DNA from 3 places in the Pseudoalteromonas distincta genome. Region 1 is predicted to be linked to each of the others. Evidence: predicted binding sites of a transcription regulator. Region 1 holds the regulator's gene; each other region holds the start of a gene.
What was found. The regulator MetJ, encoded in region 1, represses methionine synthesis genes. The targets are predictions, from matches to a motif close to TAGACGTCTAGACGTCTA.
Positions count from the first base shown of each region.

Region 2: the regulator MetJ is predicted to act here: its motif matches at 5,159-5,176, upstream of metA (homoserine O-acetyltransferase MetA).
Region 3: the regulator MetJ is predicted to act here: its motif matches at 9,028-9,045, upstream of metK (methionine adenosyltransferase).

Region 1 covers NZ_CP040558.1:121,545-132,212, forward strand. Annotated here, with positions in the region: gene hslU (ATP-dependent protease ATPase subunit HslU) at 1-295, opposite strand, end outside; gene hslV (ATP-dependent protease subunit HslV) at 307-825, opposite strand; gene FFU37_RS00510 (SPOR domain-containing protein) at 905-1,432, opposite strand; gene priA (primosomal protein N') at 1,453-3,639, opposite strand; gene rpmE (50S ribosomal protein L31) at 3,870-4,085, shown strand; gene FFU37_RS00525 (malic enzyme-like NAD(P)-binding protein) at 4,612-5,853, shown strand; gene metJ (met regulon transcriptional regulator MetJ) at 5,920-6,240, opposite strand; gene metB (cystathionine gamma-synthase) at 6,530-7,777, shown strand; gene metL (bifunctional aspartate kinase/homoserine dehydrogenase II) at 8,260-10,605, shown strand.
Region 2 covers NZ_CP040558.1:2,481,155-2,491,822, reverse strand. Annotated here, with positions in the region: gene FFU37_RS11100 (GGDEF domain-containing protein) at 1-310, shown strand, start outside; gene FFU37_RS11095 (AraC family transcriptional regulator) at 294-1,295, shown strand; gene FFU37_RS11090 (TlpA family protein disulfide reductase) at 1,297-1,800, opposite strand; gene FFU37_RS11085 (histone deacetylase family protein) at 1,863-2,771, opposite strand; gene FFU37_RS11080 (PilZ domain-containing protein) at 2,825-3,190, opposite strand; gene ettA (energy-dependent translational throttle protein EttA) at 3,345-5,018, opposite strand; gene metA (homoserine O-acetyltransferase MetA) at 5,241-6,188, shown strand; gene FFU37_RS11065 (homocysteine S-methyltransferase family protein) at 6,178-7,251, shown strand; gene metH (methionine synthase) at 7,261-9,891, shown strand; gene FFU37_RS11055 (IS4 family transposase) at 10,041-10,668, shown strand, end outside.
Region 3 covers NZ_CP040558.1:2,596,308-2,606,975, reverse strand. Annotated here, with positions in the region: gene FFU37_RS11595 (bifunctional diguanylate cyclase/phosphodiesterase) at 1-1,107, opposite strand, end outside; gene panP (pyridoxal-dependent aspartate 1-decarboxylase PanP) at 1,374-2,999, shown strand; gene FFU37_RS11585 (IS4 family transposase) at 3,038-4,366, opposite strand; gene serA (phosphoglycerate dehydrogenase) at 4,490-5,719, opposite strand; gene rpiA (ribose-5-phosphate isomerase RpiA) at 5,729-6,382, opposite strand; gene FFU37_RS11570 (5-formyltetrahydrofolate cyclo-ligase) at 6,436-7,032, opposite strand; gene FFU37_RS11565 (hypothetical protein) at 7,051-7,599, opposite strand; gene metK (methionine adenosyltransferase) at 7,775-8,926, opposite strand; gene tkt (transketolase) at 9,231-10,668, shown strand, end outside.

The DNA of each region.
Region 1 (10,668 bases):
TAGTCTCAACTTCTTTACCAACATAGCCAACTTCAGTGAACTTAGTCGCTTCTACTTTAATAAAGGGTGCGTTAGCAAGTTTTGCTAATCGGCGGGCAATTTCTGTTTTACCTACACCGGTTGGACCAATCATTAAAATGTTTTTTGGTGTAACTTCGCTGCGTAAATCTTCTTTTAGTTGCATGCGACGCCAGCGGTTACGAAGTGCGATAGCCACTGCTTTTTTTGCTTTAGCCTGACCTATAATGTGCTGATCTAGCTCGTGAACAATTTCTCTTGGGGTCATATCAGACATGATAGTTCCTATTATAATTCTTCGATTGTTTGGAAGTTATTAGTAAATACGCAGATGTTGCCTGCAATAGTTAAGCTTTTCTCTACTATTTCACGAGCGCTTAAATCTGTATTTTCTAAAAGGGCGGTTGCCGCTGATTGTGCAAAGTTACCACCACTGCCAATTGCAATTAGGTCGTTTTCAGGTTGAACCACATCGCCATTACCGGTAATAATTAAAGAGGCTGTTTCGTCTGCTACAGCGAGCAGAGCTTCGAGTTTTCGAAGTGCACGGTCGCTGCGCCAATCTTTAGCCATTTCTACTGCGGCTTTAGTTAGGTTTCCTTGGTGCATTTCTAATTTGCTTTCGAAGCGTTCGAAAAGAGTGAAGGCATCAGCAGTACCACCGGCAAAACCAGCGATTACTTTGCCATTATAAAGACGTCGAACTTTACGGGCGTTGCCCTTCATTACGGTATTACCAAGAGACACTTGGCCATCGCCGCCAATTACAACCTTGTCGCCACGGCGTACACTTACGATAGTAGTCATGTTATTCCTCATCATCGAGCTGCAGAGGCAACTCGTAAAAAACGATTATGAAGAGGTTATATGGGTGAATGGTTTATTTTCAAGTCCAGCCCCAAATTCCGCAGCCGACTATTTTTACACGTTTAAGTTTGTTTTTATCACTTTCGGCTTGGCGTTTGGTTTTATAAGGGCCTAAGCGCACTTTATACCAAGTACCATTGCTGCCTTCTGCCTGTTTTATTTCAGAAATGAGGCCTGCAAATGCTATTTTAGCTTTTAGCGATTCCGCTTGTGCGTGGGTTTTAAACGAACCACACTGCATAACGTAAGGGCCTTTTTGCTCAAGTTCCTTCACTTCAACTTGAATCTCGTGGTTTCTAATTTCTTTAATAAACTCTGGTGTGCGTGGAATAACCACTTCTACTTTTGCGGGCGCAGTGGGGTTTGCTTGTTTTTCGACAAGTTTTGGATCTGCATTACTTTTAATAAACCATAATGTATAAGCAAAACCACCGACGAGTAAGATGGCTATGACAGCTAAAAGAATAGGAAATGGTTTTTTAGCGGGTGCGTTTTTTTTACTGTTTCTGCCTGCAGGCTTTTTGTTAATATAATCGTGCTGTGCCATGGTGTTATTTTGGCCTTAACCTAAATCATGTCTATAGGGTCTACGTCTAAGCTCCAGCGTACTTTTTGTGCAAGTTTACTTGAACTTAAATAATCAACCATTTGCGCAAGGTACTGATGTAATATGCGGCGATCTTGCGCTTGAATATGTAATTGAAAACGATACATACCTGCGACTTTTTCAAGTGGAGCAGGGATCGGACCGAGCAATTGTATACCAGATACCCCATTCACAGGAACCAAATCCGTCAAAAAATCGACGACTAGCTTAATGCTGTGTCCTTGTGCACGGACAATAGCCATATTTGTAATGGGTGGTAAGTCTGCATCATCGCGTTCACTCAGTGCAAAGCGAGCAAAGTCTTGGTAACCATTATTAACTAAGTCTTGTAAAAGTGGGTGTTCTGGAAAGTGTGTTTGTAATAATACTTGGCCAGGTTCCCCTGAACGCCCAGCTCGCCCCGCGACCTGAGTAACTAACTGTGCTAAATGCTCTGTCGCCCTAAAGTCGCATGAGTATAAACCGCTATCTACGTCTAAAATTATAACAAGGCTTACATCTGCAAAGTGATGGCCTTTGGCAAGCATTTGTGTGCCAACTAAAATGCGTGCACCGCCTAGGTTTATTTCATCTAGTGCTTTTTCAAGGCTGCCTTTACGGCGAGTTGAATCGCGGTCTATGCGAGTAACGGGTGTATCTGGAAACTCGGTCGATAAAAACTCTTCAATTTGCTCTGTACCTTTGCCATTTGGAAATATTTGCGTACTTCCACAATCAGGACATTGGTGAGGAACAGGGTACTGGTCGCCACAGTGATGACAAATCATTTGGCCAATCGCTTTATGAAATGTGGCGCTGGTACTGCAGCGTTTACATTCACTTAGCCAGCCACATTCATGGCAAATAAGAGTGGGTGAAAAACCTCGACGATTTAAAAAAACCATAACCTGTTTACCGCGATTTAAGTGTTGGCGCATAGTTGCAAGGCTTGCATGTGCAATACCTGCTTGGTCGGGCTGACCTTTCATATCGAGTAACTTAAATTGGTTATCTGTCGCAGTTTGCGCGCGCTCGGTTAAACTTAGTAGCTGATATTTGTTATTAATTGCTTTGTGAAGTGTTTCAAGTGCGGGTGTAGCACTGCCTAATATAAGCGGTATTTTATGCTGAAAAGCTCTGTATGCAGCTAAATCACGAGCATGGTAACGAAGGGTATCTTGTTGCTTAAATGATGAATCGTGCTCTTCATCGACAACTATCATACCGAGTTTTAAAAATGGCAGAAAAATACTCGAACGTGTGCCTATAACTATTGCACAACTGCCTTTTTCGCAAAAACGCCATGTTTGTAATCGCTCGTTGTCGGTAAGGGCTGAATGCCAAAGCATAATGGGTGTATCAGGAAAGCGGCGACGAAAACGGTTTACAGTTTGTGGTGTTAAGCCTATTTCTGGCACTAATACTAATGCTTGCTCGCCACGTTTGAGTACTTCTTCTAGGCACTGTAAATACACTTCTGTTTTACCACTGCCCGTTACGCCTTCTAATAAAAAGCTGCTAAATCCACTACTTTGATTTATTGCTGTACAAGCAACCGCTTGTTCTTTATTAAGTACAGGTTTACTTCCGACAGTTGGTGCAACGCTTTGCCATTGGTTATCATGTTCAATAGTTTGCGTAATGAGTTCTTTATCTATTAGGCTATCTATTGTTTTTTTGCTAAAGCCAAGAGCTTTTAATTCGGTTAACGATGATTTCCCCGATTGCGATAACTGCTTTAATAAATTGAGTTGTGTTTTGGCTTTTAATGACGGTACTTTTGCGCCTTTTTCTGTCAGAGCAACCATGTTAATACTGGTTTTATCTGGCGATTCACCTTGGCGAAGTGCACTCGGTAGCGCTATGTGAATAGTTTCGCCTAAGGGATAGCAATAATAGCGGGCAGTAAAGCTAAGGAGTTCTAAATGTTGGGCACTTAAAATAGGGGTATCGTCTATTACCTCTATAATATTCTTAATTTTATTTAAAGGGACGTCGGTACTGTTTTTAATGCCCAGAACAACAGCTACTTTTTTTTGATTACCAAAAGGTACTAAAACCCGCATGCCCGGTAGTATTGGGGTTGATAAGCCACTGAGCTGCTCTTCTATTTTATAATCAAAGGTGCGTGGAAGCGGGACTTTAATAGCAACTTCAACAAAACTCATAACAACTCAACCCGTAAAATTAATGCTGTAATGTACTAAAAATACCGCTAAAAACCTACTAGCAATAGTACTTGAGAAAGAGATTGTTCACTTTTTTAGCGAAAAGATAAATAAATACTTGTGCAGGGGAAGGTTGTTGGATAAAATCCGCCACCAACAAATTTGTTTTAACGACGTATGGTGCCAGACTTCGGGTTTGGAGAGCGATGCGGCCTTAACTAGAGGTTCCTATGAAAGAAGGTATTCACCCTAAGTACGAAGTAATTTCTGCAACATGTTCATGCGGAAACAAATTCGAAACTAGCTCAACTCTTTGTAAAGACATTCACTTAGACGTATGTTCTGCGTGTCACCCGTTTTACACTGGTAAGCAAAAGATTTTAGACACTGGCGGCCGTGTTGATCGCTTCAACAAGCGCTTCGGTGCACTTAGCAGCAAGAAGTAATTATTGCTGTTTAGTTAAAAAAAGCACCTTAGGGTGCTTTTTTTGTGTCTAAAATTTACCACTTCTTATCATATTTAGCTTGCTCGAGCTACATCACACCTTGCATAACTATTTCCTATTCTTATTCTGAGTATGCATAAACCTTTACAGACAAATTGATAGATATTCTCTATATTTTAAATAGTACAAATTTTAACTAGGTTGATAAAAGTAGCTAACGTGGGCTTATCTGTTTTTAAAGTAGTGTAGTAGGCTGTTATTTTAAGTTTATGATGATGCATTAAACATACATTTTTTTAATATTGTAGTAGACATAAACGCACCTCAAAACTTACTTTTTTGGTGAATTTTTATTTATCAAATGTTTATATAATCCTGCAAAGTTACTGAAAAACCTCTTAAAATTAAAGGATATAGCATATAACAGGATAGACCTGATATTGCTTGGAATTTAAAAATAATAAGGGTATCGTACCCCAAGACTCCACCTCTCACTTTAACTTAAATTGCAGGATACCATCGCGTTATGTCTGACTTTCGTGAACAAGCACTACATTATCACTCACATCCCGTACCTGGTAAAATTAGCATTGAGCTAACAAAACCAGCTGAAACAGTTCAAGACTTAGCCCTAGCTTATAGCCCAGGTGTCGCTGAGCCTGTACGTGAAATTGCCGCAGATCCTGCAAATGCATATAAATATACCGGTAAAGGTAACATGGTTGCGGTTATCACTAATGGTACTGCAATTCTCGGCTTGGGTAATTTAGGTCCTTTAGCGTCTAAACCCGTAATGGAAGGCAAGGCGTTATTGTTTAAACGTTTTGCAGGGCTTGATTCTATTGATATTGAAGTAAAGCACAAAACAACAGAAGACTTTATTAACACGGTGGCCAATATTGCTGACACATTCGGTGGTATTAACCTTGAAGATATTAAAGCACCAGAGTGTTTTGAAATTGAAAAAGCATTAATAGAGCGTTGTAGCATTCCTGTTTTTCATGACGACCAACACGGCACCGCCATTGTTACGGCTGCCGGCATGTTAAATGCGCTAGAAGTACAAGGTAAATCAATTGAAGATGCAATAATTGTATGTTTAGGTGCAGGCGCTGCTGCAGTTGCGTGTATGGAACTGTTAATTAAGTGTGGTGCACTGCGTGAACACATTTATATGCTTGACCGCAAAGGTGTTATTCATACTCGTCGCGATGATTTAAATGAATATAAACAGCTTTTTGCTAACAATACCGATAAACGCACATTGCAAGATGTAATTGCAGATGCTGATGTGTTTGTTGGTGTTTCGGGTCCTAACTTGTTAGCTGCCGAAGATTTAAAACTAATGGCAGAAAAACCGGTCGTGTTTGCATGTTCAAACCCAGATCCAGAGATCGATCCTGCACTTGCTCACGGCGCACGCAACGATTTAATTATGGCAACAGGGCGCTCTGATTACCCTAACCAGGTTAACAATGTTTTATGTTTCCCGTTTATTTTCCGTGGTGCACTTGATGTACGTGCAAGCGCGATTAACGATGAAATGAAAATTGCTGCAGTTGAGGCTATTCGTAGTATTGCCAAAGAGCCTGTACCTGCAGAAGTTTTAAAAGCCGCAGGCGTAGATAAGCTAGAGTTTGGTGCGCAGTACATTATTCCAAAACCAATGGATCCGCGTTTACTACCGCGTATAGCTAAAGCTGTAGCACTTGCTGCGGTAGAGTCGGGTGTTGCGCAAATTGACTTACCTGAAAATTATATGGCGTAATATATATAACGCTTAAACAAAAAAACCTCAGCAATGCTGAGGTTTTTTGATTAAAAAGGTAACGATTTATTCTTCGTTTAAAATAGGCACTTCTAAACCCATTTCTTGCATTATCTTTTTGACTTCTTCTGGTACTTTTTCTGCGTTGTCTTTACGTAAGTCATCGTCATTTGGTAAAGGTTGACCAGTAAAGGCATGCAAAAACGCCTCACATAGCAATTCACTATTTGTTGCATGGCGAAGGTTGTTGATTTGACGACGCGTACGCTCATCCGTTAAAACTTTTAATACATTTAGCGGGATCGAAACGGTGATCTTTTTAACTTGCTCTGATTTTTTCCCGTGTTCTGCGTATGGGTGAATATACTCACCATTCCATTTAGCCATAAGATGTATCGTTGCCTCAGATTATTAATTTCTCACACGGTATAAAAAGCGTGTAAATATGCGTGAAATTCTATCGATTTAAAAAAGATAGTCAAATAATAGATACCGATCTATCTTAATAAGCCTATTTGGGATGTAAAAATAAGCTCATTTTTGTGAGCTAAAATGTGATACTAGCAAACGCCTCTCCTAACTTTAGCCATCTAGAGCTTTAAAATGCTTTGACTTATTAAAACGGATAACTTACTCTTTTAGACGTCTAAACATCCAAATTAATCAGGTGACGAATATGAGCGAAAAAAACAAAGCGACCATTGCTGTACGTAACGGCGTTGATGCTGATAAACATCATGGTGCAGTGGTGCCGCCAATTTATTTATCAACGACTTATTCGTTTGCCGACTTTGATACCAAGCGTGAGTATGATTATGGGCGCAGTGGTAACCCTAATCGTGATATTTTAGCAGAGACGCTTGCTAAGCTTGAAGGCGGCGCTCGTGGCATAATTACGGCCACTGGTATGGCTGCCGTGCATTTAGCTACTCAGCTACTTAACAGTGACGACACGTTAGTAATTCCACATGATTGTTATGGTGGTAGCTATCGTTTATTTACATCATTACAAAAACGCGGACTATTGAAGCTTGAAGTATTAGATTTAACAAAAGAAGAAAGCCTTCAACAAATTTTAGCAATTAAACCTAAGCTTATTTGGATAGAGACTCCAAGTAACCCAGTACTTCGTTTAACCGATATTAAAGCGGTTACTGATGTTGCTAAGCAATGCGGTGCATTGGTTGCCGCAGATAACACGTTTTTGTCTCCTGCCTTACAAAACCCTATTAAGTTTGGTGTAGATATTGTGGTGCATTCAACTACTAAATATATTAACGGGCACTCAGATGTAGTGGGCGGCGCTGTTATTGCTGCAACACAAGAGCTTGGTGATGAGCTTGCTTGGTGGGCAAATAATATTGGTATTACGGGCGCCCCTTTTGATAGTTATTTAACGCTTCGTGGTCTACGTACTTTAAATGTGCGCTTAAGGCAGCACCAAGAAAATGCGCTAGCAATAGCTAAGTACCTTGAAAGCTCCAATTTTGTAAGCCAAGTTTACTATCCTGGACTTGAGTCGCATCCTCAACATGAACTTGCTAAAGCACAACAACTTGGCTTTGGTGGCATGGTTAGTTTTGATATTAAAGGCGATATAAACGACGCTGCAGCATTTTTAACTAGTCTTAAAACGTTTAGTTTAGCTGAGTCACTAGGTGGCGTAGAGAGTTTAATTTGTCACCCCGCAACTATGACGCACGCAGGCATGGAGGCAAAGGCACGTTTAGAAGCGGGTGTGGGCGATACGCTTATTCGTATTTCGGTTGGGATTGAAGATATACACGATTTAATAGCTGACTTTGAACGAGTATTTGAACTTGTAAAACCAGGGCAAAATAAAAATGTTGGCCGTGTAGGCAAAGGTGCTGGCACTTCTGGTGGAAACGTTAAATTAAGTGCAGCCCGTCCAGCGCTTTGGTAAGTAATACCAATCCGCAATAATACCTAGGGCGTGTTGATCTTTGGTGGGTGAATTTGCAGCAGTATGTTTGGTTTTTAGGCAAGGCGGAGCCTATGTAGTGTGGTTATTCCCCATGAATAGGCGATAACGCAGCATAAATACCAAACATGCGCTGCCCTTTGGGTTCTTTCTAGGGACGATTAACTCTTTGTTGCCTACATGGATGTAGGTAAGGGGCGTGAGCAGGACGCGGAAGCTTTGCTCGGTTTTTACTTAGCCCACTAGGTTACAAACCTCGCGCCGCGATTTAATCTTCCTTGGATTGAACAAATTTCAATCCACAAAGATCAACACGCCCTAATCAATTTGAGGGATTAAACCGCACGATAACATCGTTAAAAATTCCTAATATAGAACAACTAAATAACGAAATTTTTGCCTTGTTATCGATACGGTTTTCTTACCTCAAAATAGACAACTTAATTAAGCGAATTGGTATAAATATGGTCAATTGTGTACATAAATTTGGTGGTTCAAGCTTAAGCTCTAGTGAGCGCTATCAAAGCGTAGCTAAAATAATTATAGGGCATACTCAGCCGGGCGACTGTGTTGTAGTGTCTGCTGCAGGTAAAACTACAGATACACTTGTGTCGTTGTGGCAAAGTTATCAGCTGCAAGACACGCAAGCTGTCGCTGATATTTTACTGCAGTTAAATAACCATCAAAGCGATTTAATTGAGCAGTTGTTACAAGCTGATTTAAAGCGCAGCGCACTTAAAACACTAAATACCGAGCTTAGTAATATTGCAGAACTTGCTCAAGCTGAGCAGCTAAAAGAGGCTGCGTTACTTGCGCATGGGGAACTGTGGTCAGCACGTTTACTCGCTACTTATTTACAGCAGTTAAATATTGAGGCGTGTGCTCAAGATGCCCGTAGTCTTTTTACCTTAAACGATGGTGAATTAATGCATGCGCAAAATGCGCAGCAATGTCGACAGTCAATTTTGCCTAATAAGATAAATGTTGTTACTGGGTTTATTGCCGCTGATACGAAAGGTGAGACCGTAACACTTGGACGCAACGGTAGCGATTATAGTGCAACACTACTTGCTAATTACTGTAATGCTAAGCAAGTATGTATTTGGACCGATACACAGGGAGTGTTTAGCACTGATCCTCGCAAGGTAAAAAAAGCGATTAAATACGGCAAAATTTGTCGCGGGCAAGCTAATTTATTAGCTCGTTTGGGTAACCCTGTATTACATGCAAAAACACTATCGCCACTTAAAAACAGCGATATTAAGCTAGCTGTTCGTAGTAGTTTTGATGTGCAAGCAAGCCCAACAGATATAGTAAAAGAAGGTTCAGTAAAGAAAAAGCGCTTTATAACCACGCTGCAAAATGTTGATCTGTTAATGGTTGAAGGATTAAGTGAAGGTGAGGTCGCAAGCGTTAGTCAGCTTATTCAGCATAGCCTTCATCATTTTAACCATAATGGTGAAGTGTATTTAGTAGTACCGGCTGCCCAAACATATCAAGTTATTAATTACTTTGCTGGTAGAGCTAATATTAGTGAGTCAAATTTAAATGGCTGTGCAATTGTTGCCCCTGAGCAAGACGTTAGCGTACTTAAACTGCAAGCTTTAGAACTATTAGCTGAGCAGACTATAAAGCCGCGTTTTGTGCATCAAGATAATGGTTATGTTTTATTACTAACAGACCAATTTATAGATAGCGATATACAAAGCGCCTTACACGATAAGCTAATCAATAAAGGCCAAGAAATAGCCGTTATAGTTGCGGGCCTTGGCAATGTAGGCGATGCTTTTATTGAGCAGTTATCGGCACAATTTGAGCGTTTATCAGACGACTTTAGTATTAAATTGGTAGCGCTGGTTCGCTCTAAACATATGTTATTTAATGCAAGTGGCATAAATATACCGCAATGGAAAACGCAGTGGCAGCATGAGGCGAATAGCTATGAAGCTGCGGATTTACTTAATGCGATAAGCGAGCTTGACTACGAACATAAAGTGTTAATTGATATTACCGCAAGTGAGCAGTTTAGCTTTTTATATACAGATTTTGTAGACAGAGATTGTCATTTAATTAGTGCTAACAAATATGCAGGTACAGCACCGACTTCTTGGTATAAAGCACTTCGTAGTAACCTTGGCGAACGTAATTTACATTGGCGATATAATACAAGTGTAGGCGCAGGCTTACCTATCAATTTTGCTTTGGCTGATTTGCAAAATAGTGGTGATAAAATTACGCGTATTGAAGGCGTATTCTCGGGTACGCTTTCGTGGTTATGTAGTAAGTATGATGGTACGACTGCTTTTTCTGAGTTGGTATTAGAAGCACAGAAAATGGGGTTCACAGAGCCTGACCCTCGCGAGGATTTATCTGGACGAGATATGCAGCGTAAGTTACTTATTTTAGCCCGAGAGTTAGGTATAGAGCTTGAGCTTGATGATATTAGCTTATCGGCATTAATGCCCGGCGAGCTTGCGCTAGGAAGCTGGGAATACTTTCTAAACAATAAAGCCCAGCTAGATGCATTCATTGAAGAGCATGCTGATACAGCAAAAGCTAATAACTCAGTACTGAGATACACAGGCCTATTAGATATAACAAAAACTGAAGTTATCGCTAAAGTAGGAATTACGTATGTGCCCAATGGAGATGCGTTAGCAAACCTTACACCTGGCGATAATATTTTTGTAATTAATAGCAAATGGTATAGTGATAACGCGCTTGTGATTCAGGGGCCTGGGGCTGGGAAAGAAGTAACCGCTGCGGGTGTACACTCTGACTTATATTGGCTTGTTCAAAACTTAAAATAAGCGATTATTTAAATTAAAACGGCAGCTTAAATAAGCTGCCGTTTTTTGTATTACAGAGATATT
Region 2 (10,668 bases), 1.4 Mb from region 1:
CGAGCTATTGTTAATGAATTGCCGACTAAGTGATGTAGTGTGCCGCTACGCCGGAGATTGCTTTATGGTACTAATGCCAGCCACTACAGAGCAGCAAGCTAAAGAGTTGATGGCACAAATTAAAGGAGCTCTAAAGCATTGTGCCTTTAAAGTTGAAGCATCTAAAAAAGCAAAGTTTCAATATGTCACTACCGCCTTAATACAAGGTAATAAGCATAGCAGTACAGATAAACTAACAAGCCAACTGCATAGTCAATTACAACAAAAAAAGCATCAACAAAAAGTAGCGCACCGTGCACACGTTTGTTAGCCAAGACGATAAATATTTAAGCGCTCAAGGGCTTATTACGTCAGCTGTAGAGCTTGCTCAAAGCCGAAACATAAATTTACATAAGCTGCTACGCGGTACCGGTATTTTTGAACAAGACTTACTTAATTTTCAGCATACATTTAGTGTGTCTCAGCAGGTGCGTTTATTAGCTCAATTTAAGTTGTTGATGAAAAGTACTGACAGTGGTTTTTTACTCGGTAGCCAACTTATTAACGACACGCGAGCCGAAGCTCAGGCATTAATATATAGCAATAATTTAGCTCAAGTATTAAAGCAATTATCACTTTTAAGAATGCAATTAGCGCCTTTGCTGTTTAGTCAAACGTATATTAAAAACGATAATGTTTATATTTATATTCAGCCTGCACATGGGTTTGATGAAAGCCTTTACCACTATGTGCTAGAGATATACAGCACTGCATTTTATAGTTTACTTAAACGAGTGAGCGAAAGTTACCCGCATTGTCAGTTCGACTTTGCTTTTAAACGCCCTCGGCATATTCAAGAATACGAGCAAAATTTAGGGCTAAAGGTAAGTTTTGATAAGCCATGTACTCGCTGGGTATTAAATAAAACCATGTTAAGGGCTAAAAACCCGCATGCGAGTCAATTACGATTTATGCAAGCGCAGTCGCAGCTACATAATAAAAGCGTAGTTAGCATGACTTTTATTGAAGCCGTCTGCAGATACTTATACTCTCACCCAAGTGCTAATTTAGAGTGTACCGCAAAGCACTTTGCTATGAGCTCAGCTACATTTAAGCGCAGACTCAAACTCAATGGGGTACGCTTTTCAGCGTTAATAGATGAGCAAAATAAGCACAAAGCTATTTACCTACTTACTCTGTGCGCTAAACATAACGAACAAGTCGCTGAGCATTTAGCTTTTTACGATATACCTAACTTTCGGCGCGCCTTTAAGCGCTGGACAGGCTTAACACCTAATCAGTTAAAAGCGCAATAAGTTACTCAGTTGCCATGTCGATGGAGTGCAACAATGTTCGTGCATTTAAATGAAGGTTTGGATCTTCTGGATTTGACGTATTAGTCAGCCAAATTACATTGCCTTCTTTATTTACAAACAATGTAGTAGGTGTGCCTCGTATACCTAATTGCTGTGCTATTGCATCGGCTTTTACAGCTGTTTTAAAAGTATAACCTCTTTCGCTAAGTGCTTTAGCGGGAGTAGCATCGTCATCTTCTTTAAAGCTCACGGCAATAACTTTTAAGCCCATATCATCAATTTTTTGAAGTGCTGGCTGCAGCTTTTTACAGTACGGGCACCACGTTGCCCAAAAGTGTAAAACGTAAGGTTGACCTAATAAATCTTGAGTATTGAGTGGCGACCCATCAGCCATTTGTAAATTTAATGTAGGCAATTTAGGATATGTTGCTTCTGAGCTTGTATCTTGTGCGTAAGCTGTAAAGCTTAATAAAATTAGCGTGATGGTAATAAATAGCTGTTTCATAATATGCTCTTTTTTATTTTACATATTAAACAAGAACGATAATTTAACATTTTTCTTTCAAACTAAAAGCCAGCAGCTTGTTCAACAACAATAGCGTGGCGTTTAGCGAGGCGTAGGTGATCTCTATCGTAACCTCCGCCTATCACAGTAGCTACAGGTGTATTGTGTTCAAGGCAGCGTTTTAGCACTAAATGGTCACGTTTAGCTATGCCATCCCAGCTAATATCTAACTTACCCAAGCCATCACCTTGCCAAATATCAACGCCAGCATCGTAAAGTACTAAGCTTGGGTTTAGCTCTTTAAGTAAATAACTTAGAGTTTCGTCAACTATGGCAAGGTATTCGTCGTCCTTCATATTATTTGCCAGGCCAATGTCTAAATCGCTAGCGGACTTTCTAAAGGGGAAGTTTTTTTCGCAATGGATAGAGCAAGTATACGCATAGGGTTGATGCTGTAACATTGCGGCTGTGCCATCACCTTGGTGCACGTCTAAATCAAAAATAAGTACGTTAGTTACCTCACCCGATTTAATTAAAGTTTGCGTGGTAAAGGCCAAATCGTTAACCATACAAAAACCTGATCCAAAGTCATTATGTGCGTGATGTGTACCACCAGCAAGATGACACGCTATACCGTGTTTAAGTGCTAAGCGGGCTGTCTGTAGCGTTCCTTGAGGGGCTGTAAATGTACGTGCCATAAGCTCTTTTGACCAAGGTAGGCCAATGCGACGCATTGCTTTTTCATCTAAGCGGTTGTGCCATAAATCTTGGATATAATTATCGCAATGCACAAGCTCAAGCGGCTCTGGCGTGCCTAATATTGGCTCAACTAGGTTACTGCCGATTAAACCAAGCTCTGCAACATGTTGATATAAATGTGCAAATTTACTCATTACAAAGCGATGCTTAGGATCAAAGCTAAACGAGTAGTTAGGATGGTATACCAAAGGCAAATGAGGATTTAAGCGCATATTTACAAGCTTTATAAAGTTTGCGCTATGGTAATCAACTTAAGAGAATGAGTCTATTGTGAGTCATTAATAAGTGACGCTAATTCGCGATGCAGTAGCTCATCATCGGCTAAGTTTAGCTCTATTAAACGCTTTAAATAAGTAATACTGTCTATATCAATGTGATGGCATTTTAAACCAATATGATCGGCTTCAATATGGCAAATCACTACTTCCATTTTTATTTCTATATCGCTTTGAGGCAATGTAAAACGCAGTATTGCTTGCGTATTGTGGCTGCCAATAAATGCATCACAATTAGTGACCAACGCGCCATGTAAAGATAGATCGAGTAATTTACACGGATACTGTTGGCTATCAAAACATAACAGGGCGTTAGTTGAAAATAGCACACGAGAAAACTGTCGACGATTTTGCATAACCTAATTTAGCCTTACTGTTTTTATAATAAATTAAGCATAGCGGGTAATTCTCTACATGCTAGCAGGATATTCTCCTGTAATGCTGGTGGCATAAAAAAGCCCTGCAAAGTGCAGGGCTTAAGTTATACAAACATAAAATTAACCAATATTTTTAGCCAATTTTTTTGTATTTAATACGTTTAGGTTGAGTTGCCTCAGCGCCTAGGGTCTTTTTAAGCCACTCTTCATATTCAGTGTAGTTACCATCAAAGAAGTTAATTTGACCTTCGTCGCGGTAATCTAAAATATGTGTAGCAATACGGTCAAGGAACCAACGGTCATGCGAGATACACATTACACAACCTGGGAACTCTAAAATAGCGTTCTCCAGTGCACGTAGTGTTTCAACGTCCAAGTCATTGGTTGGCTCATCGAGTAGTAACACATTGCCGCCAGCTTTTAATAACTTAGCAAGGTGTAAACGGTTACGCTCACCACCTGATAGGTCTTTAACAAACTTTTGCTGATCGTTACCTTTAAAGTTAAAGCGACTTACATATGCTCGGCTTGGGAACTCAAAGTTACCAATTTTCAGTACGTCTTGTCCGTCTGATATTTCTTGGAAAACAGTTTTGCTTTCGTCCATACCGTCGCGGAACTGATCAACAGTCGCAAGGTGTACTGTTTCGCCAACGCTGATGCTACCGCTGTCTTGCGTTTGCTCACCGCTTATCATTTTAAACAGTGTTGATTTACCCGCGCCATTCGCACCAATAATGCCCACAATGGCACCTTTTGGCATGCTAAAGCTTAAGTCATCAATTAAAACACGATCGCCAAAACTCTTACGAAGATTAGTTACTTCAAGTACTTGGTCACCTAAACGCGGGCCAGGTGGAATAAACATCTCGTTAGTTTCGTTACGTTTTTGGTAATCAGACTGCTGCATTTCAGTAAACTGAGCCATACGTGCTTTTGACTTAGCTTGACGACCTTTAGGGTTTGAACGAACCCATTCAAGTTCTTGCGCAATTGATTTTTGACGAGCTTTTTCAGATTTTTGTTCTTGTTGTAAGCGCGCATCTTTTTGTTCAAGCCAAGAAGAGTAGTTACCTTCCCATGGAATACCTTCACCACGGTCAAGCTCCAATATCCAACCAGCTACATTATCAAGGAAGTAACGGTCATGCGTTACTGCCACAACAGTGCCTTCGTAATCGTGTAAGAAGCGCTCTAACCATGCAACCGACTCAGCATCTAAGTGGTTAGTAGGCTCATCAAGAATAAGCATGTCTGGTTTTTCAAGTAATAATCGACATATAGCAACACGACGACGCTCACCACCTGAAAGGTGCTCAATTTTAGCATCCCACTCTGGCAGGCGAAGTGCATCAGCTGCGCGTTCTAAAACGTTGTCGATGTTATGACCATCGTGCGCTTGAATAACAGCTTCAAGCTCGCCTTGCTCTTTTGCAAGTGCGTCAAAGTCAGCGTCTTCCATGGCGTATTCGTTATACACTTCGTCAAGACGTTTAAGTGCATGCTTAACTTCGCCAACAGCTTCTTCAACAGTTTCACGTACTGTTTTACTTTCGTCTAAAATAGGTTCTTGCGGTAAATAACCAATTTTAGTACCAGGCTGAGGATGTGCATCACCTTCAAAATCTTGGTCAACACCGGCCATAATACGCAGTAACGTAGATTTACCAGAACCGTTTAAACCAAGCACACCAATTTTAGCGCCAGGAAAAAAGTGCAACGAAATATCTTTTAAGATAGTGCGCTTAGGTGGCACAACCTTAGATACTCGACTCATCGAGAATATAAATTTATCAGGTAAAACCATGGAGGAAAGCCTTCAAATAATAATAAAAATTTCAATGTTGTATTGTAGTGGCTGACGGGTGAAACAGTCAACGAATGGCGGGTTTTAAAGCACCAAAGCATGCTTGTAAGTAAAATATAAAATCATGAATAAATTTCATTTGGACATCTATACATCTAGAGGTTGATATTTTTTACTTTCAGTTCATAATTAAGCCTCGGTTTTTATGAGCAGGAGTAAAGTATGCCAATTACAGTAAAAGACGAGTTGCCGGCAATTGCACGTTTACGTCAAGAAAACGTATTTGTAATGCCAAAAAGTCGTGCAAAAACGCAAGAAATACGCCCAATGCGTTTGGCTATTTTAAACTTAATGCCTAATAAAGTAGAAACCGAAGTTCAGTTTATTCGCTTACTTGCCAATTCGCCTTTGCAAGTAAACGTAGAACTACTGCGCCTCGACACTCACCGCAGTAGCAGCAACTCAGAAGAGCACCTTGATACCTTTTACCGTTACTTTTCTGAGGTTAAAGACAACAATTACGATGCATTAATAGTAACCGGTGCGCCACTTGCGCATTTAGAATACGACGATGTAGCGTATTGGGATGAGCTAAAAGTCATTATTGATTGGGCTGAGCAACACGTTACCTCTACGTTATTTTCGTGTTGGGCAGCGCATGCAGCGTTATATCATCGTTACAATTTAAAGCGTGATTTAAAAGACGATAAACTGTGTGGCGTATTTACTCACCAGTGTTATTTTGATCACGGTGCACTGACTCGTGGATTCGACGATACCTTTTTAGTACCGCACTCACGCTACGGCCACATTGATATAAATAAAATAAATGCCTGTGAAGAACTCGTTGTACTGGCAGGTTCTGAGCGAGTAGGGGCTTACTTACTTAAAAATAAATCGGGTAGCCAAGTGTTTATAACCGGCCACCCAGAGTACGACGCCGACTCGCTAAAAGCAGAATACGAGCGCGATTGTAAAAAAAGCCCTAATGCACCAAAGCCCGAAAATTACTTTCCGGATGACGATGCAACCAAACAACCTTCAAAAACGTGGCAAAGCCATGCTTTTTTACTTTTTTCGAACTGGTTAAATTACTACGTGTACCAAACCACACCGTATGATATTAATTTAGTTAGCCAAGACGTGAGGACTAACAACTATGCCGAATAACGCGCCTACAAATAATAAACAAGCCGAAATAAGTGCCGCATTAAAAGAACGCATTTTAATTTTAGATGGCGCTATGGGCACCATGATCCAAGATCATAAGCTAGAAGAAGAAGACTATCGCGGAGAGCGTTTTAAAGACTGGCATGTATTAATTAAAGGCAATAACGATTTATTAAGCCTAACCAAGCCCGACTTAATCACTGATATTCATCGTGGTTTTTTATCAGCGGGCGCCGATATTATTGAAACCAACACGTTTAACTCGACCACTATTTCGATGGAAGATTACGACATGGCAAACCTAAGCCGTGAAATAAACCTAGAGTCGGCTAAATTAGCACGCGCAATTTGCGATGAATTTACGGCTAAAACGCCAGAAAAACCGCGCTATGTAGCCGGTGTTTTAGGGCCGACCTCTAAAACGTGTTCAATTTCGCCAGACGTAAACGATCCGGGTTACCGAAACGTTACCTTTGATAAGCTAGTTACTGCGTATGTAGAGTCTACCCTTGCATTAATGGAAGGCGGCGCCGATTTAATACTAATCGAAACTATATTCGACACGCTTAATGCAAAAGCCGCCTCGTTTGGTGTAGAAGAAGCCTTTGAGCAAGCAGGGCGCACATTACCAGTTATGATCTCGGGCACTATTACCGACGCCTCTGGACGTACGCTTTCTGGGCAAACAACCGAAGCATTTTATAATTCTATTCGCCATATTAAGCCTATTTCGATTGGTTTAAACTGCGCGCTTGGTCCTGATTTACTGCGCCAGTATGTAGAAGAGTTATCGCGCGTGTGCGAAACCTTTACATCGGTACACCCTAATGCGGGCTTGCCTAATGAGTTTGGTGAATACGACTTAGAAGCGCCTGAAATGGCAACCGAAATTATCGATTGGGGTAAATCGGGCTTTATTAATATAGTAGGTGGATGTTGTGGCACCACGCCTGCGCATATTCGTGCTTTTGCAAAAGGTCTAGCGGGCGTTAAACCACGCCAACTGCCAGAGCTTGAAGTACGCATGCGTTTATCAGGCCTTGAAGCCTGTAACTTAAATTAAGGAGCCAACATGACCCAACAAATAGCAGTATTTACTAATGTCGGCGAGCGTACCAATGTAACCGGTTCTGCCATGTTTAAACGTTTAATCATGGAAGAAGACTTTGAAGCCGCGCTAACAGTGGCCCGCGAACAAGTAGAAAATGGCGCACAGGTTATTGATATAAACATGGACGAAGCCATGTTGGACTCAAAAGCCGCTATGGTTAAGTTTTTAAACTTAATAGCCTCAGAGCCTGATATTTCACGCGTACCCATTATGGTCGACTCCTCTAAATGGGAAGTAATAGAAGCAGGCTTAAAGTGTATTCAAGGTAAGGCCATTGTTAACTCTATATCGCTAAAAGAGGGCGAAGAGCCGTTTATTCGCCAAGCTAAAATAATAAAACGCTTTGGTGCAGCTGCCGTTGTAATGGCGTTTGATACTGACGGACAAGCTGATACAGCAGACCGCAAATATGAAATATGTGCCCGCAGCTACAAAATATTAGTAGAAGATATTGGTTTTCCACCAGAAGATATTATATTCGACCCTAATATATTTGCCGTAGCCACCGGTATAGAAGAGCACGACAACTACGCTGTAGAATTTATTGAAGGCACACGCCGCATTAAACAAAACTTACCGCACTGTAAAGTGTCGGGCGGGGTGTCAAATGTATCGTTTTCATTTAGGGGTAATAACCCAGTACGTGAAGCTATTCACTCGGTATTTTTATACCACGCCATAAAAGCGGGTATGGACATGGGTATTGTAAATGCAGGGCAACTCGCCGTTTACGACGACATACCAGAGGAGCTTCGTAAAGCCGTTGAAGACGTAATACTTAACACAGACCCAGGCGCAGGCGAGCGTTTAGTTGAGCTTGCACCAAAATACTCTGGTATGGCACAAGCTGAGCGAGTAGAAGATTTAGAGTGGCGCACATGGCCTGTAGAAAAACGCCTTGAGCACGCGCTTGTAAAAGGCATTACTACCTTTATAGATGAAGATACCGAAGAGTGCCGCGCTGCTGCCGATAAACCTATTCACGTAATTGAAGGGCCGTTAATGGATGGCATGAACGTGGTAGGTGATTTATTTGGCGCAGGTAAAATGTTTTTACCACAAGTGGTTAAATCGGCGCGCGTAATGAAACGAGCCGTAGCCTACCTAGACCCATTCATTGAAGCCGAAAAAGAAGAAGGTTCAACCAATGGTAAAATAGTGATGGCGACCGTAAAAGGCGACGTACACGACATAGGTAAAAATATTGTAGGCGTGGTACTACAATGTAATAACTATGAAGTTATTGATTTAGGCGTAATGGTACCTGCCGATAAAATACTGCAAACCGCCATCGACGAAAAAGCCGATATTATTGGTTTATCGGGCTTAATTACCCCATCGCTTGACGAAATGGTACACGTAGCAAAAGAAATGAAACGCCGTGGTTTTGAACTGCCACTACTCATTGGTGGTGCAACTACCTCTAAAGCGCACACCGCAGTAAAAATTGAGCCGCAATATGACAAAGGCGTTGTGTATGTAAATAACGCAAGCCGTGCAGTTGGTGTGGTTTCAAACTTATTATCAAAAGACATTAAACCTGACTTTTTAGCTAAAACTAAAGCTGAATATGTAAAAGTACGCGAGCAACAAGCGCGTAAAAAACCACGCTCTAAGCCTGTTACAATCCAGCGCGCACGCGATAACGCAGCAAAGCTTGATTGGGATAACTACACACCACCAGTGCCTAAAAAGCTGGGCGTCACCGAGTTTAAAAATGTATCAATCGCGACTTTGCGTAAATACATAGATTGGACGCCATACTTTATGACGTGGTCAATTGCCGGTAAATACCCGCGCATAATGGACGATGAAGTCGTAGGCGAGCAAGCGCAAAGCTTATTTAAAGACGCTAACGATATGTTAGACGACCTTGAAAAAGCAGGCAGTTTGCAACCACTTGGTGTAATTGGTTTATTCCCGGCTAACCGCGTGGGTGATGACATAGAAATATACACCGATGAAACACGCAAAGAAGTATTAACTACTTCGTGCCATTTACGCCAGCAAACCGAAAAAACCGACTTTGCTAACTATTGCCTAGCCGACTACATAGCACCAAAAGGCACGCCTGATTACTTTGGCGCGTTTGCAGTAACGGGCGGCCTAGAAGAAGACGACTTAGCAAATGCGTTTGACGCACAGCAAGACGATTACAACAAAATAATGGTTAAAGCCGTAGCCGACAGGCTCGCCGAAGCGTTTGCAGAATACCTGCACGAAAAAGTACGTAAAGAGTATTGGGGTTTTGCACCAGACGAAAACCTAGCAAACGATGAGCTAATACGCGAAAACTACCAAGGTATTCGCCCTGCGCCAGGTTACCCAGCGTGCCCAGAGCACACCGAGAAAAAGAAAATTTGGCAGTTGCTCGATACCGAAAAGCGCATTGGTATGCAGCTAACTAGCTCGTACGCCATGTGGCCAGGTGCTGCTGTTTCGGGTTGGTACTTTTCACACCCCGAAGCTAAGTACTACGCTGTAGCCGCTGTGCAAAAGGATCAAGTAGAAGATTACGCTAAACGAACCAATATGACGCTTGAAGAGGCTGAAAGATGGCTATCGCCTAATTTGGGGTATGATCCGGAGTAGAGAGGAGTGATCAGTTTTTAGCTGTCAGTTATCAGTAAAACAAAAACGAGCCTAATTAGACTAATGCCGATCAGTTAAGAAAATGACCGGTTGACCGATCCAAACGATCATGCAAAATCCGTAGTTAGGAAACTAACTACGGATTTTTTGTGAATATAGAACAAGCACTGCAAGCAACACTTGAAGAAAGCAGCCGATACCATACCTTTGAAAAATTATCAGAAATTCTTGACCCTGAAATCATTGAACAAGGTTTTCAACAAGCAGGGATTGCAACCGTTCGTAAGCGAAGATTACCGCTTGAAGCCGTTTTGTGGTCAGTTATTGGCATGGCATTGTTTCGAAAAGAATCAGTTTGGAATATCGCTAATAAGCTAGATATCATGTTACCTGGCAAGAACCAACTCGTTGCTCCAAGTGCGATGGTACAGGCGAGACAAAGGTTAGGTGATGATTCCGTTAAACACGTTTTCAATAAATCTGCTCAATCAATGTATAAGCAACAGTCATTCGAAACATGGAATGGTTTGAACCTATTAGCTGTTGACGGTGTTGTGTGGCGAACAGCCGACACGCCTGATAATCGTAAAGCCTTCTCTTCAGGTAGCAACCAATACGGTGATACAGCCTTTCCTCAAATACGCATGGTCTGTCATATGGAATTGACCAGCCATCAACTTCTCAGTAGCGAGTTTGATAACTATAAAACCAACGAGATGAAATTAGCTGAGCGTTTAATTGAACGTACACCAGATAATTCACTGACTATGTTTGATA
Region 3 (10,668 bases), 1.3 Mb from region 1:
CGCTTTTGAGTAGTTAACTACACTATGCCTGCCTTGTTTAGCTTGCAGCGCTGCTATATGAGCGTTTTCAAGTAGTAGCGATTTGTTACCACTGGCAATACCTGCACATAGGGTTATGTAGATAAAAGGGTCAGTTAACACCGGTGTATTAAAGTTATATGTTTTTACGAGGTCGGTAAATTCGTCATTACTCATTTCCTTAGGCGCGAGTAATACTATTTTATTTGTTGCTAGTCTGTATATATGGCAATGCGTAGAGCTTCTAAGTTTAAAGTGAATAAGCAAGTTTTTCATTACCTTGTCACCCACTTCCGTGCCGTAAAAACTGTTTATATCTTCTATTTCATTAACCCAAATAACGGCTAATTGCATGTGATGTGCATTACTTTTTTTAATAAAGTACTCAAGTGCAATATGATTTGAAAAACCAGTACTTGAGTCAGTTGCTAAAGACCGTTTTAGTAAATAAATATATATGGCGGCAACGAGTATCGCGATAAAAAAGAAGAAGCTAGCCATTGCAGCAGCTTTTGATACGCTTTCTTTAAGTTTCTCGTTTAAATCATAAATAGTTATATCGGCACCCGTTAAATAGGTATTGCCGTTGATTGGGTCAACGTAAGGAATAAAAATTGTTTTAAAGTGGCCCCACTGATCGCTCGATATTTCAAATACTGGCTCTGTTGAATAAAAAGCACTTATATTTGCATCGGTAGCTTCAGGGTAGAGATCTAAAAATTGAGTTACCTTGCCATTATTCTGATCGTCTTGCGTGTAGCTTGATGAGCTAAAAAGCACCTTACCGTCTTTTAAAATCATTGAATAGACATAAGCAATATCAAGTGCTTGAGCAAACTCAGAGAGTTGTTTACTTTTATCTTGATAGTAAGAAAAACTTATATTATCGCCTTGATTAACCGCACTTAAATAATCGTCACCTAAAATATGTTTAACGCTGGTGGCGGCATTAAGTAAGCGATTATCAACCGACTGCATTATTTCAGCACGCGTGGTTTGGTAAGTGTAGTAAACGTAGGTTAGCAAGCTTATTAAAAACAAGCTAAAGCCTGCCACTATCCAACTAACTTTGACTCTTCCTTCTGGCATATGTGTCCCTTTTTTGTTATCAAATTTATTATACCCAAAATAAGTAAATGCCCAATAAATAATTAGGTTTGGTAGAGTTTTAATTAAATTATCATTTTTTTGTCATCGCTTTGATTGCTTTTATAGGTTTAAACGAGACATTTTAGTTATATTGCAGTAAAGTTAGCGCAATTTTTAAAGAAACACGATTGCTCCAAATGTCCTAATAAGTAGGCGTTTTTGATGGGTAAGCGCGTGTTTTAGCTACACACACACTAGGTATTAAGATGGATCAAAAGCGTTGTGCCGTCGCCTCTAAAGAAAGCCTTAAGCGTATATTTACTGTACCTGAAGCGCCAGACTCAACTTTAAGCAAAATCGAGCTTGAAATTTCGAGTAATTTAGCAGGTTTTCTAAACGAAAATATAGCGGCAATTGAAAAACCATTACATGAAATAGAAAAAGATTTTCAATCGGCAGTGATCCCAGAAGATCCAACGTTTGTCTCTGCTTATGCCCAAGACATAATGGAGCAGCTTGTTGCACATTCTGTGCATACAGCTGCGCCTAGTTTTATTGGTCACATGACCTCTGCCTTGCCGCACTTTTTATTACCGCTGTCAAAATTGATGGTAGGGCTAAATCAAAATCTAGTAAAAATAGAAACATCTAAAGCGTTTACGCCTCTTGAGCGTCAAGTGCTTGGGATGATGCATCATTTAGCTTATGGGCAAGAAGACTCATTTTATTCTAAATGGATGCACAGTGCTAAAACCTCATTAGGTGCATTTTGCTCTGGTGGTACGGTTGCTAATATTACTGCGCTTTGGATTGCGCGAAACCGCTTATTAAAACCTGATGGCGATTTTAGAGGTATCGGCGCACAAGGCTTAATTGCTGGTATGCTGCATTACGGCTATAAAGGTTTAGCGGTATTAATATCAGAACGCGGGCATTACTCGTTAGGTAAATCGGTTGATTTACTCGGCATTGGTCGCGATAACTTAATTGGTATTAAAACCTGTGAAAATAACAAAGTCGATGTAACAGCTATGCGCGAAAAAGCACGTGAGCTTGAAGCGCAAGGCATTAAAGTAATGGCGATTATTGGGGTCGCGGGGACAACCGAAACCGGTAATATTGACCCACTTGATGAAATGGCCGACTTAGCACAAGACATTAACTGCCATTTTCATGTAGATGCTGCATGGGGGGGAGCGACCCTTTTATCGAGTACGCACCGTCCTTTACTAAAAGGGATTGAGCGAGCAGATTCAATTACCATCGATGCACATAAACAAATGTATGTACCAATGGGAGCGGGTTTGGTTTTATTTAAAGACCCCGCTGCCACAGATGCAATAGAGCATCACGCTGAGTACATATTACGTAAAGGTTCAAAAGACTTAGGTAGCCACACGCTTGAAGGCAGCAGACCGGGTATGGCAATGTTAGTACATGCTTGCTTACGTGTTATTGGTCGTAAAGGTTACGAAATGCTGATTGATCGAAGCATCAAAAAAGCACATTACTTTGCTGATTTAATTAAGGCTGATGAAGACTTTGAGCTTATTTCGGAGCCTGAGTTGTGCTTATTAACGTATCGTTATGTACCTAAGCAAATTAAACAAGCAATAGCTGATGCTGATGCAGCAACTCGGTTAGATATTTTTGCTTCACTGAACCGTTTTACTGCCAGTATGCAAAAGCGTCAACGCGAGTCAGGTCGCTCATTTGTATCACGTACACGCTTAACGCCTTCTAAATACGACAATCAACCAACGGTTGTATTTAGAGTGGTCCTTGCTAACCCGCTTACCTCAGGCGCTATTTTAAAAGAGATATTAGCTGAGCAAAAGGAGTTGGCTGCAACAGATCCGGTATTCAAAAAATACTTGAGAAAGTATATGTAATCTAAATACAAAAAAGGGTCCATAAGGACTAATGCCAGTCAGTTAAGCTGACTGGCATCTTTCTTTTTATGAGGATACTTAGATGGTTTTGGCTTAACCCATCGGGGATATCTTCTATCCTCTCGTCTAGCTGGAAGCTTAAATAAGAGCAGTGTATCGAGTAAGTGTTGCCAGTGTATTGGAATGTTCCCTGGGCTCATTATAGATACTGACGAGAAATACTGAATGACAGCCATCGAACTGCTAGAGAAACTAAGCTGGTTAGGCCATATCCCTGTGACTGTCGCCGCCATCGTCATTATTCTTCGTATTAAATTATAGGCGAGTAACACGGCCCATAGCTCCTGACGCACCATGTCTGGACGCTTACTTCTTAAATGGTATGCGCTATCAAGCATGGTTTGTTTGATTTCTCTAAACCCAAGTTCTATCTCCCAACGATGACAATATAATTCAACAATTTCATTACCTGGATAACGCAATCTATCCGTCATCGAGGTTAATATACGGTAGCTTTTGCCCTTTATTGTTTTGCTGATTAATCTCGCTTTAATTGTTTCAGGAACATCGGGAAAGTTTTTTTGTGCATGCTTTGTGGTTTTCAATTCAATGATATGGTCATTTTTACCCGCGCTGGAGATGATTTCATACTGTAAGTCGGGCCTTGCTGGTATCAGCCAGTGCCTCATCTCCCCAGTTTGATGCCAACGGTTTAACAGGCCTAAAGAATAATATCCTTTATCAAACATAGTCAGTGAATTATCTGGTGTACGTTCAATTAAACGCTCAGCTAATTTCATCTCGTTGGTTTTATAGTTATCAAACTCGCTACTGAGAAGTTGATGGCTGGTCAATTCCATATGACAGACCATGCGTATTTGAGGAAAGGCTGTATCACCGTATTGGTTGCTACCTGAAGAGAAGGCTTTACGATTATCAGGCGTGTCGGCTGTTCGCCACACAACACCGTCAACAGCTAATAGGTTCAAACCATTCCATGTTTCGAATGACTGTTGCTTATACATTGATTGAGCAGATTTATTGAAAACGTGTTTAACGGAATCATCACCTAACCTTTGTCTCGCCTGTACCATCGCACTTGGAGCAACGAGTTGGTTCTTGCCAGGTAACATGATATCTAGCTTATTAGCGATATTCCAAACTGATTCTTTTCGAAACAATGCCATGCCAATAACTGACCACAAAACGGCTTCAAGCGGTAATCTTCGCTTACGAACGGTTGCAATCCCTGCTTGTTGAAAACCTTGTTCAATGATTTCAGGGTCAAGAATTTCTGATAATTTTTCAAAGGTATGGTATCGGCTGCTTTCTTCAAGTGTTGCTTGCAGTGCTTGTTCTATATTCACAAAAAATCCGTAGTTAGTTTCCTAACTACGGATTTTGCATGATCGTTTGGATCGGTCAACCGGTCATTTTCTTAACTGATCGGCATTAGTCCATAAGGACCCTTTTTTAATATCAAAGAATGGTTAATGTAAAATACGTGCTCTAATTGTACCCTCAACAGCGCTTAGTTCTTTAAGTGCTACTTCAGATTGATCTGTATCAACATCAATAACTACATAACCAATAGATGCGTCTGTTTGTAGGTATTGCGCAGCAATATTAATACCGTGCTGTGCAAACGCTTGGTTAATTTGCGTTAGTACACCCGGGCGGTTGTGGTGTACGTGTAATAAACGGCTACGATTAGCAAGCTCAGGTAGCGATACTTCAGGGAAGTTAACCGCAGTAATAGTTGAGCCATTATCTGAATATTTAGCCAATTTACCCGCTACTTCAATACCAATGTTTTCTTGCGCTTCTTGTGTAGAACCACCAATGTGCGGCGTTAAAATAACATTGTCGAATTGGCGCAGTGGCGATACAAATTCTTCATCGTTAGATTTTGGCTCAGTAGGGAACACATCGATTGCTGCACCACTTAGTTTTTTCTCTGTAAGCGCTTCTGCAAGAGCATCAATATCAACAACAGTTCCGCGTGAGGCATTGATCAAAATAGACCCCTGCTTCATAACTGCAAGCTCTGCTGTACCAATAAGGTTTTTAGTTTGCGGTGTTTCTGGTACATGTAAGCTAATAATATCAGAGCGTTGTAACAGCTGAGTAAGGTTATGAACTTGTGTTGCATTACCCAGTGATAACTTATCTTCGATATCGTAAAACTCCACGTTCATACCGATATTTTCAGCCATAATACCTAGCTGAGTACCAATGTGACCGTAGCCAATAATACCTAATGTTTTACCACGTGCTTCAAACGAACCATTTGCTGTTTTTAACCAGCCACCACGATGAGCCGCTGCATTACGCTCTGGAATACCACGTAATAAAAGTAGTATTTCGCCAAGTACAAGTTCAGCAACTGAACGAGTATTAGAAAATGGAGCGTTAAATACAGCAATACCACGTTCGCGTGCTGCATCTAAATCAACTTGGTTTGTACCAATACAAAAACAACCAATAGCAACTAGCTTTTCAGCTGAGTCTAATACGGCTTGGTTAATATGAGTACGAGAACGAAGTCCTACAAAGTGAACATCTTTAATGCGCTCTTTAAGCTCGTCCTCAGGTAAGGATGTTTTAACGTAGTCGATATTGCTGTAACCGTTACGTTTTAGCGTTTCAACAGCGCTTTGGTGAACACCTTCAAGCAAGAGAATTTTAATTTTGTCTTTTGCTAACGATACCTTACTCATAACCTCATCCTATTTAATTTGTGGCCCATTTTTGGTACCGATAATCACTTTATCAGCACCTCGCATCGCAAATAGGCCGTTGGTAACTACGCCAACAATTGAATTTATTTGTGTTTCAAGTTGTTTGGCATTGGTAATTTTTAAGTTAAATACATCTAATATAACGTTACCATTATCGGTAACTACGCCTTGGCGATAAACAGGGTCACCACCAAGTTTTAATAATTCTCGTGCAACGTAGCTGCGCGCCATTGGAATAACTTCTACCGGAAGCGGGAAGTCGCCCAATGTATCTACCAGCTTTGTGTCATCAACAATACACACAAACTGTTTTGCAACTGCTGCTACTATTTTTTCACGTGTTAGCGCTGCGCCGCCGCCTTTAATCATTTCGTTTTGAGCGTTTATTTCGTCAGCGCCGTCAACGTATACATCTAAAGCATCAACGTTATTAAGTTCAAACACTTCAATACCTAACGCTTCCAAACGTGCAGTTGACGCTTCTGAGCTTGATACAGCGCCTACAATAGTGTCCTTTACTGAGCCAAGGGCATCAATAAAGTGATTAACAGTAGAGCCAGTACCGACACCTACAATGGTGTTTTCTTTTACAAACTCGAGTGCTGCCCAAGCAGCTGCTTCTTTTAATTCGTCTTGTGTCATTGCTTTGTGCTCATGTATGTCAGAAATATGCGGTTAGTAACCAAAATTAAATGTTACCAACAGTATGTTTTATCTGGGGTGATAATGGTTTTAAGTGGTACGTCCCACGACTCGATTGGCAGAGCATCAACTTTTTGGCATTCATGTGCAAGGCCAATTAGTTGTGGTTTTTGCCAATTTTGTTCGTGTAAACGCGCCAATGTCCGGTCGTAAAACCCACCTCCCATTCCTAGGCGATTACCTTGTTTATCAAATGCAACTAATGGCATAAGGAGGTAATCAAGCGCTGGTAATGGGCATATTTGAGAGCAGTTCAGCTTAGGCTCCAAGATACCATAGCGATTTGCCCTCATGGGTGAGTTTTTCTCATAGCGCTGAAATAGTAAATTAGCGCCATTGAATGGGTGTATTATAGGTAGATAAACAGCATGGTTTAAGTTCCACAATTCTTTAATTAACAATGAAGTGTCTAGTTCTCCGTCGTTACTTAAATAAATGGCAATATGCTTTGAATTCGTTGTATTTTCGCTTTTTAAGTGTTGAATAAAATTCATTTTTAGCGATTGCGCAGCAATTATTTGCTGATTATTTGACAAGTTTTTACGGGTGTTACGAATTTCAGCTCTTATTTGTGCGCGTTTATTGCTCATTAAACTAATTAGCCATTTTTAAAAAGAGAATAAATCGGGAAAAATCAAAAAAACAGCCAGTACGACTAGCAAAATGGTGGCAGTTGCAATCAATGAATATAAAAGTAAGTTACTGCGTTTTTTAGGAGTCGCTAAATCCTCATCTAGCATTAGGTCGTCATTTTGCCATTCGTCTACACTTTCGTCTGGTGTATTTAATTGAGCTTCAGGAAGGCGTTGCTCTAGCTCATCTAGCTTTTCTTCAAGGCGTATTAAGCTGCTAGTGATGTAATCAAGTGCATCAAAAATACGTTCATCACGTTGGTTGTTATTTGCAGCTGCGGGGGAGCTATTTTGAATCGCATTTGAAACAGCTTGCAGCTTACTTTTAATACCTAGGCTTGCTAATAACTTAGTCTGTTTTAACGCTTTGTCTTTATCGCTTGGCGCAAACAGCGGCTTACCTTTAAAAAAAAGAGCTACTTTTTCATCTGACGTTTTTAATTTTGCAGCTAAGTTTGCGCACGCTGTTTTTATGTCAACGTTATCGGCAAGTCCTGCAAATATAACGCGAAAGTTATCGGCCATTGAACTATCCCTAAAGCTTTTATAATGAAATGAGTATATACCTAAAGTACAAAAGAATTCGAGGTCGATTTTATAGTTATTTTGTAGAGGCACTACAAACAATGTAACGGATAAGTTTTAGATACAAAAACGGCCCTATTAAGGGCCGTTTTTAATTTACTTCAACACTTTTAGCTTAAAGGCCAGCAGCTGCACGAAGTGCATCAGCTTTATCTGTACGTTCCCAAGGGAATTCGTCACGACCAAAGTGGCCGTAAGCCGCTGTAGGAAGGTAGATAGGGCGCTCTAAATCAAGCATTTGAATTAAGCCGTAAGGGCGCAGGTCAAAGTGTTCACGAATAAGTTCGATTAAACGGCTTTCTTCTAACTTGCTTGTACCAAACGTTTCAACGCTGATAGATGTAGGCTCTGCAACACCGATTGCGTAAGAAACTTGTAATTCACATTTATCAGCAAGGCCAGCCGCAACTACGTTTTTAGCAACGTAACGTGCAGCGTATGCAGCTGAGCGGTCAACTTTTGATGGATCTTTACCAGAGAAAGCACCACCACCGTGACGAGCCATACCACCGTATGTATCAACGATGATTTTACGACCTGTTAAACCACAATCGCCCATTGGTCCGCCAATTACAAAGCGACCCGTTGGGTTAATGAAAAATTTAGTCGCGCTTGTAATAAGCTCTGCAGGAAGTACCGGCTTGATGATAGTTTCCATCACCGCTTCTACTAAATCTTTTTGCGAAATGTCTTCGCTGTGCTGAGTAGATAGTACTACTGCATCAATACCTACTGGCTTGCCATTTTCGTATGCAAAAGTAACTTGAGATTTTGCATCTGGACGTAACCAGTTAAGCTCGCCGCTTTTGCGTACTTGCGCTTGGCGCTGTACTAAACGGTGTGAGTAAGTAATTGGCGCAGGCATTAGCACTTCTGTTTCGTTACAAGCGTAACCAAACATAAGACCTTGGTCGCCAGCACCTTGTTCTTCTGGGCTAGTACGGTCAACACCTTGGTTAATGTCAGGAGACTGTTTACCAATAGTGTTTAAAATTGCACATGAATCTGCATCGAAACCCATGTCTGAATGCGTGTAGCCAATTTCACGTACTGTTTTACGTGTAATTTCTTCAATATCAACCCATGCGCTAGTAGTGATTTCACCACCAACCATAACCATACCTGTTTTTACGTAAGTTTCGCACGCAACACGGGCATGAGAGTCTTGCTCTAGGATAGCATCAAGTACCGCATCAGAGATTTGATCGGCGATTTTATCCGGATGACCTTCAGAAACTGATTCAGAAGTAAATAAATGTTTTGCCATTGTATTTCTGCTCACAAATATTGCGCTTCACAAACGTCGGTATTAGCGCTAAAAAATTAAGGGGCGTATTTTATCGAAAACAAAACACCTTGCATAGTGTTTTTACGCCTAGACGTCTAAATAAAATTACTAATAACTTTTTGGTCTTAAAAAATATTCATAATGCCTCACTTTTATAGGGTTTTTAATTGCACACAGCCCCCACAATAAGTAAGAATGGTCGATATAAACAAACCCAAGTTACTTGGGTGCATAAACAAACACATAAATACCCGCGCAAATACACATAAAGGTAGGAGAATTCATGCCATCTCGCAAAGAACTTGCAAATGCTATTCGCGTCTTGTCAATGGACGCAGTACAAAAGGCCAAATCTGGTCACCCTGGAGCCCCTATGGGCATGGCTGATATCGCAGAAGTATTATGGCGCGATTATCTAAAACACAACCCAACAAATCCAGAGTGGGCTGACCGTGACAGATTTATTCTTTCAAACGGCCACGGTTCAATGCTTATCTATTCTCTATTGCACCTAAGTGGTTACGACTTACCACTGGACGAAATTAAAAACTTCCGTCAAATGCATTCTAAAACACCAGGTCACCCTGAATATGGCTATGCACCAGGAATCGAAACTACTACGGGTCCATTAGGTCAAGGGATCACAAATGCCGTAGGTATGGCAATTGCTGAAAAAGCGCTAGCTGCACAGTTTAACCGTGAAGGTCACGACATTGTTGATCACTTTACCTATGCATTTATGGGCGATGGCTGCCTTATGGAAGGTATTTCTCATGAAGCTGGTTCACTTGCAGGCACATTAGGTCTGGGTAAACTTGTTGCATTTTGGGATGACAACGGCATTTCAATCGATGGTGAAGTAGAAGGTTGGTTTACAGATGACACGCCAGCTCGCTTTAAAGCATACGGTTGGCATGTAATCAGTGGTGTTGATGGCCACGACAGCGATGCTATAAGTGCTGCAATTGCAGAAGCTAAAAGTGTTACCGATAAACCATCACTAATTTGTTGTAAAACAATTATTGGTTACGGCTCACCTAATAAATCTGGTAGCCACGATTGTCACGGTGCACCACTAGGTGATGACGAAATTAAAGCGTCTCGTGAATTTTTAGGTTGGACTGGCGATGCGTTCGAAATTCCTGACGATATTTACGCACAATGGGATAGCAAAGAAAAAGGTCAGCAGCTTGAATCAAGCTGGGACGAAAAATTTGCAGCATACGCAAAAGCATACCCAGAGCTTGCAGCTGAATACAAGCGTCGTATTAATAACGAACTGCCTGGCGATTGGGCTGAAAAATCTCAAGCGTACATTGAGCAATTACAAGCAAACCCTGCAAACCCAGCGTCTCGTAAAGCATCGCAAAATGCATTAAACGCATTTGGTCCGTTATTACCAGAATTTATGGGTGGCTCAGCCGATTTAGCAGGCTCAAACTTAACAATTTGGGATGGCTCTAAAGGTTTAACACACGACGATGCAAGCGGTAACTACATTTACTACGGTGTACGTGAGTTTGGTATGTCGGCAATTATGAATGGTATTGCCCTTCATAAAGGCTTTATTCCTTACGGTGCTACGTTCTTAATGTTTGTTGAATATGCAAAAAATGCCGTACGTATGGCTGCATTAATGAAGCAACCAAGCATTTTTGTATACACGCACGATTCAATCGGTTTAGGTGAAGATGGTCCAACTCACCAACCAGTAGAGCAAA